One region of the Sporosarcina sp. P37 genome, then DNA from elsewhere that is predicted to be linked to it. Evidence: riboswitches for the same ligand, from Rfam matches in the RefSeq annotation. Region 1 holds a riboswitch; the other holds the start of a gene.
What was found. Region 1 has a riboswitch for thiamine pyrophosphate ahead of SporoP37_RS10790 (thiamine phosphate synthase). Riboswitches for the same ligand answer to the same signal wherever they lie in the genome.

Region 2: it holds a riboswitch for thiamine pyrophosphate, as region 1 does, so the genes downstream of both, thiC (phosphomethylpyrimidine synthase ThiC) here and SporoP37_RS10790 (thiamine phosphate synthase) in region 1, are expected to answer to the same signal.

Annotation. Positions count from the first base shown of each region.
Region 1 covers NZ_CP015349.1:2,085,600-2,093,621, reverse strand. Annotated here, with positions in the region: gene SporoP37_RS10800 (heavy metal translocating P-type ATPase) at 1-1,195, shown strand, start outside; gene SporoP37_RS10795 (Crp/Fnr family transcriptional regulator) at 1,173-1,862, shown strand; TPP riboswitch at 1,921-2,029, shown strand; gene SporoP37_RS10790 (thiamine phosphate synthase) at 2,098-2,709, shown strand; gene thiS (sulfur carrier protein ThiS) at 2,693-2,899, shown strand; gene SporoP37_RS10780 (thiazole synthase) at 2,896-3,669, shown strand; gene SporoP37_RS10775 (ThiF family adenylyltransferase) at 3,666-4,682, shown strand; gene SporoP37_RS16955 (hypothetical protein) at 4,679-4,825, shown strand; gene SporoP37_RS10770 (ABC transporter ATP-binding protein) at 5,199-5,879, opposite strand; gene SporoP37_RS10765 (ABC transporter permease) at 5,883-6,953, opposite strand; gene SporoP37_RS10760 (globin-coupled sensor protein) at 6,971-8,022, opposite strand, start outside.
Region 2 covers NZ_CP015349.1:2,413,295-2,421,316, reverse strand. Annotated here, with positions in the region: gene SporoP37_RS12315 (sulfatase family protein) at 1-648, opposite strand, end outside; TPP riboswitch at 847-964, shown strand; gene thiC (phosphomethylpyrimidine synthase ThiC) at 1,084-2,856, shown strand; gene SporoP37_RS12305 (S8 family peptidase) at 3,425-4,897, shown strand; gene SporoP37_RS12300 (hypothetical protein) at 5,101-5,847, opposite strand; gene SporoP37_RS12295 (hypothetical protein) at 6,205-6,783, opposite strand; gene thiO (glycine oxidase ThiO) at 7,045-8,022, opposite strand, start outside.

The sequences.
Region 1 (8,022 bases):
CATCGTCATTCTGTCGATTGTCGTTTATCTGTTCACACGAAATATCGAAATGACACTGACATTCCTGGTTATTGCCTGTCCGGGTGCTCTCGTCATATCCGCACCCGTCTCTATTGTGGCGGGAATTGGTAACGGCGCGCGTCACGGGGCACTCATTAAAGGCGGCGACGTAATGGAGCAATTAGCCAAAATTGATACCGTCGTCTTCGACAAAACAGGCACATTGACGAAAGGACGCCCTGGCGTTACAGATATCCATAGCTGGAATATGGATAAAGATGAGCTGCTGCGCCTCACAGCGGAAGCTGAATTCATGTCAGAGCATCATTTAGGTCAGGCCATTGTCCGGGAAGCAAAGAAACGATTCATTCAATTGCAGCACAAAGCTCAAAACACAGAAGTGATCAAAGGCAATGGAATTTCCGCCAAAGTAGAAGGTAAGCAGCTTGCCGCAGGTAATCGTAAATTGATGGAATCGCAAGGTACAGTCATTCATCCGGAAATAGAGGCTTATGCAGCCCAGCGCGAAAAAGCAGGTAATACTGCCGTATTCATCAGTGTTGGAAATGAAATTGCAGGCATTATTTCTATTGCGGATCAAATTCGGCCGGAAGCAGAAGCTGCACTGGCCAAGCTCCGGAAGAACGGCATCAAGCAAATGATCATGCTGACAGGCGATAATGTGCATACCGCCCGTCTCGTCGGCGAACAGCTGGGGCTTGATCAAGTGCATGCTGAACTGTTGCCCGAAGATAAAGTGGCAGCCGTTTCAAAATTGAAAGAACAAGGTTACCGGGTTGCCATGGCAGGTGACGGAATTAACGATGCACCAGCAATTGCTGCGGCAGATATCGGACTGGCGATGGGTGAAGGCGGAACGGACATTTCCATGGAGACAGCAGACATCGTCTTGATGGCCGACCGTCTCGACCAATTCTCTCACGCCTATGCATTATCGAAAGCGACTGTTAGAAATATGAAGCAAAACACATTCTTCGCAGTCGGCACAGTATTCTTGCTGCTCATTGGTGTGCTTTTCGGTAAAGTCTTCTTGGCGTCAGGCATGCTCATCCATGAAGCAAGTGTGCTTCTGGTGATCCTGAACGCAATTCGGTTAATACGGTATACTAGTGATAAACCATCTAACCGACATCAAAATGAGGTGAAAGCGAATGAATCAGCACCAGCACGATGACCCTATGCCCTACTATTCCTGCGTGTCCCGGGTGCCTTTGTTTAATCATCTGGAAGAGCAGCAGATGGACCGCATTGTAGAACTTGCACACAGCGCGTCCCACTCACGCGGTGCAACTATTTACCGGGAAGGCGACCATCCACAAGGATTATATATTTTGCATAAAGGCCGGATCAAAATTTACCGCCTGTCGGAAAACGGCAAAGAACAATTAGTGCGTATTTTAGAGCCCGGTGATTTCACAGGCGAACTGTCACTATTTGACGCCAAACCGCATGACGCTTATGCAGAAACGCTTGAGCCTGCGGAATTATGCATTATTGGACGCGATCAAATGCAGAAGCTTCTGCAAGAGCACCCTGCGATTTCATTGAAAATGCTGGAAGAGTTTTCTCATCGACTGGCAGGTACAGAACAGCGGGCCGCACGGATTGGAATGGAATCCGCCGAGACACGGCTCGCCCTGTACTTGGCAGATTTATCAGAAGAGCAGCAGCAACTGACGGTGGAACTGCCGATGAGCCGCAAAGACTTGGCTTCCCATATCGGCACGACGCCTGAAACGATCAGCCGAAAATTAAGCTTTTTTGAAGATTCGGGCTGGATCCGGCAGTCCGGCACGAAAACTGTGCATATTCTCGATTTGGATAAGTTATTGCTAGTATAAAAGAAGCCCTTTTCATTAAGGAATGTAAATGATATGCTAGATGAGAAAAACAAAATATTTTGACCATTAGGGGAATCCTTTACAAGGACTGAGAAAAGAGTGTGGCTCTGAAACCCTTATTACCTGAACAGGTTAGAACCTGCGGAGGGAAGTGGCACGTCGCATCGTATCTATTTCTGTCGACACATCCACCACTTTCCGATTCGGGAAGTGGTTTTTTATTGGAGTGGACCGCATGAAGTTAATTGGCGTTACCGGAGACTGTCTTACGAACGATGAGCTGCTGAAGAATTTACAGCAGGCCGAGCCGTACCTTGACGCTGTGATTCTGCGCGAAAAGTCCAAGACAGATGAACAGTTGACTGATTTGATAATACGTCTGAAGGACAGGAATTTCCCGCTTGCTAAACTTATCATTCATGCCAGACCGAGTTTGGCAAGTATGTTGTCTGTCCCGCGGGTTCAGCTGACTGGTTATGGACTGTCTGTCACAGATGCACAACGGGATTATCCGAATATTTCATTCGGCTGCTCGGTACATTCCCTGCATGAGGCACTGCAAATGGAGCAAAACGGGGCAGATTGGCTGCTCTATGGACATGTTTACGAGACTGCATCAAAACCCGGGCTGCCTCCGCGCGGCACGAAGGAATTATTTGAAATCGCGTCGGCGTGTACTATTCCGGTGTATGCGATCGGCGGAATCCATCCGCATCATCTGACAGATCTGCAGCGGCATCATGTGGCTGGCGCTGCATTATTATCCCCTATGCGCTCATCAGACGCATTACGGAGTTATCGGACGGCAGTTGAAAAAGGAGAGATAGCTAATGAAGAAGATCATTGATTTGAACGGAAAGTCTTATTCCGTTGTGCCGGAAGTGGAAACGGTCCAGCAGCTGCTTACGCATCTGGAACTCAGTGACCGCATTTTGATAGTAGAGCAGAATAAAGAAATTTTGCAGAAAGACAGCTACGATGCACCGATCATGGACAGAGACCAAATTGAAATCATACATTTTGTAGGAGGCGGATAAAGATGTTACAAATTGCAGACAAGAAATTCTCTTCACGTTTATTATTAGGAACAGGCAAATACCCTTCATTTAACGTACAAAAGCAGGCAGTGGCTGTATCGGAAGCCGATATTTTGACGTTTGCTGTTCGCAGAATGGATATTTTTGAAGCATCACAGCCGAATTTCCTGGAGCAGTTGGATTTAACGCGCTACACGCTTCTTCCGAACACGGCAGGCGCAAGCACCGCGGAAGAAGCAGTGCATATTGCACGGCTGGCGAAAGCTTCCGGACTATGTGACATGGTGAAAGTGGAAATTATCGGCTGCAGCCGTTCATTGCTGCCTGATCCTGTCGAGACATTGCGCGCGTCTGAAATGTTGCTGGACGAAGGTTTTATTGTATTGCCTTATACGTCAGATGATGTGGCGCTCGCCAGAAAGCTCTGTGAATTAGGGGTCCATGCGGTTATGCCTGGTGCTGCACCAATCGGTTCGGGCAAAGGCATTTTGAATCCGCTGAATCTGTCTCTTATCATTGAACAGTCAAATGTTCCCGTCATCGTTGATGCAGGCATCGGCTCTCCGAAAGACGCGGCATACGCAATGGAACTGGGGGCTGACGGTGTATTGCTGAACACGGCAGTGTCGGAAGCGGCAAACCCTGTCATGATGGCAGAAGCAATGAAGTTGGCGATTGAAGCGGGGCGTCTCGGTTATAAGGCGGGACGCATGCCGGAACGTGATTACGGCGTCGCAAGCAGTCCAATTGAAGGACTTGTAACCAATTGATCGGGAAATACTCACGGCAGGAACTGTTTGCGCCGATCGGGCCGGTCGGTCAGCAGCGCATCCGTGAAGCGAAAGTATTTGTTCTCGGCGCAGGCGCGCTCGGTTCAGCGGGTGCTGAAATGCTTGTCCGCGCGGGCATCGGTGAACTGACGATTGTCGATCGGGATATTTTGGAATGGACCAACCTCCACCGCCAGCAATTGTATACAGAACAGGATGTCATTTATCAATTGCCGAAAGCGATTGCAGCCGAAAGCCGATTGCGTGCCATTAATAGTGATGTGAAAATTCGCGGCATTGTCGCCGATGTGACGCCTGAAAATGTTCTCGAGTTATTCGAAGGCCATCAGTTCATCTTGGACGGCACCGATAATATCGAGACTCGCCTTCTGGCAAATGACGCAGCTCTTCAATTAGGGATCCCCTTCTTCATGGGTGCATGCGTCGGAAGCTACGGCCTGACATTTCCGATTGGCGTCAAAGAAGACGAACCCTGCCTGCACTGTCTGCTTGAAGCCTTGCCGCCGCAATCTTTAACTTGTGATACCGTTGGCGTCATTGCACCGATTGTCGTCACAACAGCTGCACGTCAAACAGCAGAACTGATGAAATGCATGACAGGCGCAACAATGGAACCGCGCCTCGAATCCGTGGACTTATGGACCGGGGAACGTGCAGCGATGAATGTGCAAAGCATGAAGAAGCCTGAGTGCCCGAGCTGTTCCGCACATCCCGCGTATCCTTATTTGTCCGCCCGGGAAGTTGTCCGCACCGCTGTACTCTGCGGGCGTGATACGGTTCAGCTGACATGGCCGAAAGATCGTCAAGTGGAGCTTGTTTCATTCGCAGAATCCATTCAGGGTATCGTCTCTAATTTGAAACAGAACCCTTATTTAGTGTCTTGCGAATATAACGGCAGCCGGCTCGTACTTTTCCGTGACGGCCGCATGCTCGTTCACGGCACGAAAGATGTCACGGCCGCAAGGAAAATCGCGGCGGGATTATTGGGGTGAATGAGCGGTTGACGGGCGGCTATGAGCGCTTGAGGGAGTGTGTTGAGCGCGCGGCGGGACTTTATGAGCGCTTGCGAGGCCTCATTGAGCGCTTAACCAGGCTTTATGAGCGCTTGAGAAACCTCATTGAGCGCTTAACGTGACTTCATGAGCGCTTGCCAAACCTCATTGAGCGCTTAACGTGACTTCATGAGCGCTTGCCAAACCTCATTGAGTGCTTAACCTGACTTCATGAGCGCTTGCCAAACCTCATTGAGCGCTTAACCTGACTTCATGAGCGCTTGCCAAACCTCATTGAGCGCTTAACGTGACTTCATGAGCGCTTGCCAAACCTCATTGAGTGCTTAACATGACTTCATGAGCGCTTGCCAAACCTCATTGAGCGCTTAACCTGACTCCATGAGCGCTTGCCAAACCTCATTGAGCGCTTAACATGACTTCATGAGCGCCACACAAAAAACAGACAATAAAAATGCTCCAGACTGCCATGACTCTTGGCCGTCTGGAGCATTTATTTTATTCATAAACCGTATCATCAAGCGCAAGTACGCCGTCAGTCATTTTGTATACTTTATCCACATATTTAATCAATCGGATATCATGTGTCACCACAATCGTCGCTGTCTGATTGGATTTTGTTTCATTGCGTAAGATTTCCATGACCTCAAACGCCCGGTCAGAGTCGAGTGAAGCAGTCGGCTCATCCGCTAGAAGGATAGACGGTTTGCTGAACAGCGCCTTGGCAATCGCAACGCGCTGCCGCTCCCCTCCCGATAAATCAGACGGATAGTTCTTATGCAGCTTCGTGATGCCCAGATCTTCATACAGTTTGCGCTGCTCGTCTTTTGACATATTATTCTTTTTCACTTTATTCAGCAATTCAAGCTGTTCATCGACTGTCAGGAACGGCACAAGGTTGGATGCCTGCAAAATAAAGCCGATTTCCTGCAGACGGACTTTGGATCGCTGCTTTTCATTGAGCTTCGACAATTCATTGCCGTTAATGATGACCTCGCCTTCGCTTGGTGTCTGCAGTCCGCCCGCCACTGTCAGGAACGTGCTTTTTCCCGAACCAGACGGACCGATGACTGCGACCAGTTCGCCCCGTTCTACGATGAAATTAGTTTCTTTCATAGCTTCAACCAGCGTATTGCCTTCACCGAAAGTCTTTTTCGCGCGCCGTAATTCTAATACCATCGCTTACCCTCCTATCGCTTCGAGCGGATCAATTCGGATAATCGTCCAAACCGAAATGACAGCTCCCATTATCGCCACTGCTATCAAAATGAAGCCATAAATGACCATCGTCGGGATATCAAACATCACAGGCACCGCACTTGGCAGGAAGCTTCCTGCAAGCAATGTCAGACCGAAACCGACGACAACACCGATCAGCGCTAGGATGAATGTTTGCGCAACGACTGACTTTGCCAAGTACGTGCTCGAAATTCCTTGTGCTTTCATCAACCCGAACATGCTGATTTTCTGCACGGTCAAGACGTAGAGGAAAATCGCGACAATCGCAGCGGAAATGACGAACAGGAAGTAGATCATATACGTCAGCGTCAAATTTTGTTCCGTATAACCCGGCAGATTCTCAATGAATATCTCAGTTTCAATGATTTCCGTATTGTCAGGCAATGATAGGTCCTTCCAGTCTTTGTCTCTGACGATAACCGCATTGACTAGGTTCTTATTCATACTGTAGGCATCGCCGTATTTGATTTTCTGCATATCATTCAATTTCATATACAGGATCGGTGATGCATTGAACCGCGCCTTTTTCGTGAAGCCGACAATCGTCAGCTCTGTATCGGAAGAAGATAATTCCAATGTGTCGCCGATTTTAAATCCTTCATCTTTCAGCACGTCAGATGCCACAACACCGTTTTGCACGTAAAATGTCGGGTCGCCTTCGCTGACTTCGGGTTTGACGAATTCTTCTTTATCAATACCGAATAGCATAACGTTCTGCTTCGTTTCGCCGTTGTTTGCGATAGCACCCATTTGGCTGACAACCGCGGTTTCTTTCGCACCGAGTTCATCCGCCAATTGTTTATCCAGCGCAGATTCATACAAACTCTTATCAGACTCCTCAGTCAGTACAATCGCATCGCCGCCCCATGCATCCACTGCTTCCCTGTTCATGCTCGCCAATCCATTGGCAAGACCCGACAGGAAGAACACGAGGAATGACACGAGCAGCAAAATTGATGTAATCAATAAAAATCGTAATTTATTTTTCTTGATTTCGCTCCAGGCCAAAAACATATACTATTCACTTCCTTTTATAGGACTTCAATTGCTTCTTCCAGCTCGTAAGATGTTGAAACTACTTCTTTTGATACGCCGCCGATTGATGTGACAACTTCTTGCAGACTATTCATATGATCAGAGAAGTGCTGAATATCATCAATTGTCAAACGGACTGTATCTGTGATGCTCTGGAATGTTTCCTTCGACATTTCCGTTTCCTTCATTCCTATATCTGCAAACTTCGTAACATTTTCGATTGCATCATGAACCGCCCGGGTCTTCGCTTTGGATCCGGCAACGAGCTGCGCAATATTATCAGTCGAACGCTTTGTCTGATCGGCTAAATTGCGCACTTCATCCGCCACAACAGCAAATCCTTTGCCGTGCACCCCTGCGCGCGCTGCTTCTATAGCCGAGTTCAGCGCCAACAGATTTGTCTGATCGGCAATCGACTTTACCAGCTGCACCACCTCTTCTATCTGAATGGAAGCGCGATTCAGTTCTTCAATCAGTTCCGCCATGCCTTTTGTTTCTTTGACGATTGTTTCCGATGTCAGGACCATCTGCGTCATCTGGTCAATTCCGGATTGCGCCTGATTCGCAGATGATTTGGAGCGCACAATACTTTCCTGGATTTTTCCGTCGAGCTCCGCGGACTGTTCAATCAACTCACTGACAACAGAATACGTGGACTCAGATTTCTCTTCGATTTTCAGCGCAATACTGCCAATTTGCTGTTTCACACTGTCTTTCACCGCCTGCTGATTTGCACGGATTTCCTCATTCATGCTTTTCTCAAACGCTTCCAGTACGAGCTGTTTCTCGAAGTTCAAGATTTTACTTAATGCCGCAATCATTTTCTGTTCTTCATGGCGCTCCAATTCCAAATCAAATAAAATTTCAAGCATCGTAATATGAAGGTTTTCGAACGCCGCGATGTACCATTTCGGTTCCAGACCGATCCGCAAATGAGATTTCGCTACTTTACTGCGGTTCTCTATATACGCTTCATCAATTACTCCCTCAAATAGTCCGCCAAGGTGAACTGCGAGCGTTTTGCTTAAATAATCTGTCGTGCTGTGTT
Region 2 (8,022 bases), 330 kb from region 1:
TCTATCTTTATCTAATTGTTTTATGAGTTTCACGGCATCCGCTGCATACACTTCATCGCGCCCGCTCGTTCCAGTCCCTGCAGATGAAGCAGAATTTCTGGGATCTGCACCATGGGGGTCCGGACCAATCCACTCAGAAAAGCCGTATTCATTCAGACGGTCTGCCTTCCGATAAATTCTCTCATTCTTTTTATTAGGCACACCTGTCTGCTGATCGTAACTGGGCAATGAATTTTTCGTGCCCGGAATGAGGATATCAGGTTCCGACGCATGCCACTTCCCTTTCCAAAACGTTTTGTAGCCTGCAGCGCGGAAATAGTCCCCTATCGTTGGAACGGTATTCGGATCCAGCCAGAATAGATCTGCGTCGAACGAACCCTTTGCAGCACCCGGTGTTTGCGTGACGCCATGTAATGAAGGATAGTGCCCTGTATATAATGAGGTCCGGCTGGGAGAACAAGCCGTACTCGCTGCATAATGGTTCAAAAATGAAAGCCCGTTTTTCCGCAGCAGTTCCTGCGCCACCAGATTCTTTCTTCTCCATCTTTGCAGATCCTTTGTTTCATAAACAGGCGGAAACCGATCCTGGTCCACCATTAAAAACAAAATGTTCGGTTGTGACTCCCCATAATGGAATTCGCTTGTCATACATGATTCCCCTTCCTGCGTTTAGCCGTGCTCTAATAAGTTATGTTGGGGATAGGAGTGCAGGTGAATGAATTCTGTGGATTTACTAAGATTGAATGATACAGTATGTAAATAACGGTATACATGGCAAATATAGTTATAATGACCCTTTGAAAGCTGCGCAGGCCATGGTAGACTGTTCCTGTTCACACAATTAAATACAATAACTAGGGGTGTCCAACGTAATTGGACTGAGATGGAATGATTGTACACGCATTCCGGACTCTTTGGACCTGATCTGGCTCGTACCAGCGTAGGGAAGTTTTCATTTTATCAGCAGCGCATTTTTTTGCGTTTTGGAGACCAGGTCCTATTTACGGAACTGGTCTTTTTTGTTGCCGATTCCCTTTACTTGAATCGAGTCATGTCACCCCCTCAAAAGGAGACGATGACCACATGCAAGAGAAGAAAGAAGAAATCCATATCCACAAATGTTTTCCGGCAAGCAGAAAGATTTACGTACGAGGAAGCCGTCCAGACATACTCGTACCGATGCGCGAAATTGAGCTGTCACCTACTGTAACTGACCAAGGTGAAATTGCGAATGAACCTTTCCGTGTCTATGATACAAGCGGTAAATATACGGAAGCCGGTTATCAGGCAGACATCGAAAAAGGACTGCCGACTATCAAAAAGAATTGGATAATTGAACGAAATGACGTAGAAGAGTATGAAGGCCGGCAAGTGAAGCCACAGGATAATGGGTATCGTTCAATGGAACAAATGGAACATGACGCTGAATTTCCATTGCTGAAACGCAAACCATTACGGGCAAAACGCGGCATGAATGTTACGCAAATGCATTATGCGCGCAAAGGAATCATTACACCTGAAATGGAGTTCATTGCAATCCGTGAACATGTAACGCCTGAATTGGTCCGGGATGAAGTCGCGAGAGGACGGGCAATTATCCCGTCGAATATTAACCACCCAGAAGCGGAACCAATGATTATCGGCAGTAAATTCCATGTAAAAATCAATGCGAATATCGGGAATTCTGCCGTTTCTTCATCCATTGCTGAAGAAGTGGAAAAGATGACATGGGCTACACGCTGGGGCGCAGATAATATTATGGATTTATCAACAGGAAAGAACATTCACACAACACGTGAATGGATCATCCGCAACTCCCCTGTCCCTGTAGGAACGGTTCCATTATATCAGGCGCTGGAAAAAGTAAACGGCAAAGTGGAGGACCTTTCATGGGAAGTATTCCGCGACACGTTGATTGAGCAGGCAGAGCAAGGTGTCAGCTACTTTACCATCCATGCGGGTGTATTGCTCCGTTATATTCCTATGACAATTCATCGTGTGACCGGAATTGTCTCACGGGGCGGTTCTATTATGGCCCAGTGGTGTATGCTGCATCATAAAGAAAATTTCCTGTACACACACTTTGAAGATATATGTGAAATTATGAAACAGTATGATATTGCTTTTTCATTGGGAGATGGATTACGTCCAGGCTCCATCGCTGATGCCAATGACGAGGCCCAATTCGCTGAACTTGAAACACTTGGAGAGCTTACGAAAATTGCTTGGACCCATGATGTGCAAGTAATGGCAGAAGGCCCCGGACATGTGCCTCTGCATTTAATTAAAGAAAACGTTGATAAGCAAATGGACATATGCCAGGAAGCACCGTTCTATACACTCGGTCCTTTGACAACAGATATTGCTCCTGCCTACGACCACATCACATCCGCTATTGGTGCGGCAATGATTGGTTCGTTAGGGACAGCGATGTTATGCTATGTAACTCCTAAAGAGCATCTTGGCCTGCCGAATAAAGAGGACGTGCGCGAAGGCGTCATTGCTTATAAAATTGCGGCACATGCAGCTGATTTGGCAAAAGGCCACCCGAGCGCATACAAACGTGACCATGCACTATCAAAAGCCCGTTTTGAATTCCGCTGGCGTGATCAATTTAATTTAAGTCTGGATCCTGAACGCGCGATGGAATATCATGATGAAACATTGCCGGCTGAAGGAGCAAAGGTCGCTCACTTCTGTTCTATGTGCGGGCCAAAATTTTGCAGTATGCGAATTTCACACGACATTAGAAAATACGCCGACGATAACAGTTTAGAAGAGAAGCTTGCCGTTGAAAACGGTATGAAGGAGAAAGCTGAAGAATTTAAAAAATCCGGTGCCGGAATCTATCTGTAATAAGGAGGGATTGGAGTTATGACAGCTGAACAATTACTTCATCAAATTACTGTGAAACGCCAAAATCTTCATCTGTTAGAAGAACAGCTGGACCTCCTGCAGGCACAGTGCATACACGAATATACCGAAACCGCAACATACAGGCAATGCATAAAATGCTTAAAGACAGAGAGTGTCCATTATTAATAGTGATTCTGCAGCGTTCGAGGATTGTATGGCAATTAAACATAAACAAAATTAAGTTTTTACGGTGTTGGTTTGTAAAATTATTATGTATCAACTACGAAAAGAAAGCCTTCTGGATGAGTTCTCATTCAGAAGGCTTCTTTCTAGAAGAAAACAGCGCCTCCAGTGGAAGAACTATTTATTTACTACAAAATGTCTGAGCAGTGTTTGACTTGTGCGATGCATAGGTAAAATTTTGATCATTTAATAGGTATCGTTTGACGCCACCTGTAAATCAGGGAAATATTTCATATTATTCCAATTACACATAGAACAATTGTCAGACACCTGTTACTATTAAGTTATCGATGAGTAATAAAATCAATTTACAGGAGGTATGCAGATGAAAAAATTAGTTGCATCATTAATTGCAGCACTGTTGGTTGCTTTCGCCGGCTTCACGATAAACGCGCAGGCTCAAAGTGTTGAGGGGAAGTATATTGTATACTATGAAAATCATGCGAGCATCAACCCCGACAGAATCATGGAGCTGGGCGGCGAGGTTTTACATGCGTACAAGCATCTTCCTGCCCTATTAGTTCAGTTGTCTGATCCACAACTAAACAAAATAAAGTTTGATGAAAGCGTTAAACACGTCGAAGCCGATGAAGAAATCAGACGATATACGCCTATCCAATCCCTTGACGGCCGTCTGAGCCAAGGCATCAATCAAACCATTCCCTGGGGCGTGCGGAAAGTTCGGGCGCAGTCATCTTGGAGAAATTATACAGGTAAAGGTGTCAAGGTCGCTGTGCTCGACAGCGGTATTTCTTTACGGCATGAAGATGTAACAGTCAGCGGAGGTGTTTCATTCGTAGCGGGCACCAGTTCTTATGCGGATGATCATAACCATGGAACGCATGTGGCGGGCATTATCGGTGCAAAAAATAATCATACAGGCGTTGTAGGCGTAGCACCTGATGCTGAGCTCTATGCGGTAAAAGTAATAGACAGAAACAACTCCTTCTTAACTTCCGATCTGATAAAAGGAATAGATTGGTCCATCACGAATGAAATGGATATCCTGAATATGAGCTTATACACCTATGATTACTATAATCATTACGGACTTCATGAAATCATTAAGACAGCTTACAATGAAGGTATGTTACTTGTTGGGATTACAGGTAATACCGGAACGGATAGTCGTGATAACACCGTGAATTATCCCGGTAAATATTCTGAAGTGATTGCAGTCGGATCGATTGATGAAGACAGCCTTGTGTCGTATTACTCCTCGTTTGGATCAGAAACAGAAGTTACCGCGCCAGGCAGTTATGTGTACAGTACATTGAAAAATGGATCCTACGGTTACATGAGCGGAACGTCTATGGCAGCACCGCATGTAGCAGGTCTGCTGGCACTTCTGAAAGAAGAGTATCCGAACTACACAAACCGCCAGCTGCGCAGTAAATTAATTCAAAATTCCATTGATATGGGCACACTGGGCCGCGATCCTTATTACGGCCACGGATTGGTTCAAGCGAATGTAGCGGAAGCTCACTATAAAACATGGCCAGCGAAGAAAAATATACCGCAGGATAAAGTATGGAAAATTAAGTTCAATCATGCAGTAGATACTGCCAGTGTGAACGATGCGACTGTGTATATTACGAGCGGTTACGGATATAGGATGCCTACGGTCGCCAATTTGGCAAAAGATGAGAATGGAAAAAATACGATTGTGGAAGTTTGGACATATGATCTGTTTGAACTCGGCGGAACCTATACCTTATGGATAGAAGATTTGCGCAATGCGGATGGGAAATACTTAAAAGAGAATGTGAAGATGGAGTTTACTATTTCAGATATGTAAAAGTTCAGCTACTTCTCTATAGGCAGTATGCTTTGCAATAAATAACTGCGCGGTGCATAGGCTCCTGTTTTATCATTTAACTACGAAAGAATAACCCCACTTCACAAAAAGTGGGGTTCTATGACGTTATTGAACTGAATGCAGTCATAATGAATAGAGAATTATTACACACTTCCCAAGCAGTCATAGCATCGCCGTTTCCATTAGTTTTTATTGTCCTCTTCTTTTAAAAACCTCTTATTAAAGAAAAGATGTAAATCACCTTTGTAAAATGTAAAGCAGTAGCTTCCTAATAAAATTAACGTCAGGCCAATAAAAAAGACATGTTCATTCGGATCTAGAGTTTTATCAAGAATACCTAAAAAAGTAGTCACTAAGATTAAGGCACTTAATAAATGAGTGAAGCTTGTTTGGAACTGTTTGATAAAATTTCCTGCCGCAGAACCTTTGTCTATGCATACCTTTTTGCTAAAAGAGCCTAAAAAGTGATGAAATACCACGCTGAAAATTACATAGATCAGATAAGTGAAGATGAATGACTTAAATATTAGTGAAAATACTTGGGTTCCCGGTAACTGCGGAATGTTGTTCAATGTATTGGTCATCATGATGTAAGTGAAAACTGAAAAATAAACGGCCAGGAAAGCTGCAAATTCATAAATGGCATACGTTACTATACAGATACGGTCGTATAGGTACGTAAAAATACCTTTTTTTGAACTCTCTATGGTCCAATTGTATGAGAATCCAGAAATAAACTGAGCTATGTAAAAGCAAACAGCTAAAAAGAGCAATGTGAACATACTGCCGGAATTTAATAGAGCTAAAAACTTATCATACAGCGTTTTTATAGTGTAGTGATTAGCTGTTATTGCGGCAACGAGCAGTGGCAATAAAAACAATAACAGGCCATTAACATATAGAGATTTATTATTTTGTATTGAAATCATTCCTTATCGTAAATTGTGTAATTGGGTTTTTGTTGTTTTTTGAGATGCACACTCAAAAGAAGAGTAATGAAAATAGCGATAAGCAGAACGCTAAAAATCCTAATTGTGTGTGCCACAGGTGCCCTGAATCAATAATTGTGTCTCGCATAGTCTTTACTCTTACCCCATTTAACAACCAGTCTATTGTCCTTTAATCATCTAATTCTCGCACGTGTTATCTTTCAACCTTGCTGGTCATCTCTTCATCGGTAAACTTCTTTTTTATATCATGAAATCAGTAGAACTGTTAATGAATCAAGCGATGCATAGGCGCTCTTTGAAAATTCACCCAAAGCTATTTCTTGGTTTCTGTTCCCCTCAAGGTCTTAAATTATTATCAAGACTTCCATCAGGATTACTTCTGTCATATCCGCTATTCCCACCGCGCCAATATCCTTCTACTTTTGTACCGTTAGAACGTTCATAACCTTCCACCCAATGAGGATCAACATGGTGTATTTCACTACTATCTGAAGGAATAGTTTCCTCTATTATGTAGTCACCGTAATCATACTCTTCATTAACGGGACTATCCAAGAATTCATAAATCAGTGACCCAGCTACAAGAAAAAGCGTCGCAGTAAAACTTAGCGAAGCTATTTGAGACGACCAATTCTTCACTACATACCAAATATGAAGAGGGTTATATACCTTGACAGCAGCTTCAGCATCGCGATAGAGTGCAGCACGCTTGTTTGCTCGAAACCACATAAAGAAATGCCTGGAATAGTTCTTATTGAACTCTCTTTCCACATCCTCTATCACTTTTGAGTGGGGAATAAAAGTGAGAATAGTAACCAGCGCAAACACTATAAAAGCAATCCCTGTAATAATATAAAATTGTTCGTACCAAATTTCCTTTTCCCACGTTTCAGTAATCCACTTAAAAATGTACATGATTAGTTACCTCGCTTAAAAGAATCCTCTAATGTATTTATTAATTGTGTGATGCACTGGTAACCATTACTCAAGTCCGTTATTACCCAACTATTACTGCTGAAATTGTATCCCATTAACGGAAGTGAATTTTACACCATCTTTTGTTATTGCAATTTCTGCAAGTCGACTTGTTCCAGCTAGACCGCCAAATTTTTATGTGCCTATAAAAAATATTTAGTTTTTTGGTGCACAGGTACCAATTTCTTCGGTGTTCGAACTTTACAAGAATCTTGCACCAAGCCTATTGGCGCCGCTTACAACGGAAAACCGTGCCGGTGCCAAAGGGGTAAGCAGCTTGTGCGTTTCCTGACAGCCGTTTATGTAATCCTTCATCAGTATACCTGTAATCGGGCTAAGCAAAATGCCGTTCCGGTAATGACCGGTACAGATATTCAGCCCGCCGATGAACGGATGAGCTCCCATGATTGGCAGATGGTCTGCAGCCCGGGGACGTACACCGGCCCATGTCTTGTGGATCGTTCCGTCACTAAGCACAGGCAATAGACGGGAAGCCCGCTGCAATAAAGAAAGAATACCGCGAGCCGTGACTGATGTATCAAAGGAACCGGGAATAGACGTTGCACCGATGAGCATTTCCTTATTTCGTTTCGGCACAATATAACAGCCGTCTACCGCAAAAACCGTTTTAACCGGTGCAGGGCCGGCCAATCGGATCGACAAGCATTCGCCTTTTACAGGAATGACGGGCAAGGAAAAGCCGGTGTCAGCTAAGAGATGACTGCTCCAGGCACCGGCTGCAACCGTCACTTGGGCTGCATGAAACGTTCCGACTGAAGTATCAATCCCCACTATCCGATCTTGCTGAATCAGCAGACGAACAACTTTTGTTTCTTCATATACATGGACACCTGCATTCATTGCTGCTTTCAAAAAGGCCTGTGCGAGCAAAGGGGCTTTTACTTGATGGTCTTTCTCCAGAAAAATGGCGCCAGCAGTTTGAGACGTCATACAAGGTTCAATCTCCGGCACTTCCTCCGGCTCAAGCCACTGAATGGATGGGTCCTTTTCGGATAAAAAGTGATATTGCCGGCGCAGCTCGTCCCGATCCTGTTCTGTCGCGGCCGTTTTCATCAGGCCGGCTGTTCGTAATTCAATGTCAATACCCGTTTCAGACAGCAATTCATCACGAAGTTGAGGGAACATCCCCCGGCTTTCCAGCGCAATGTCCAATAACGG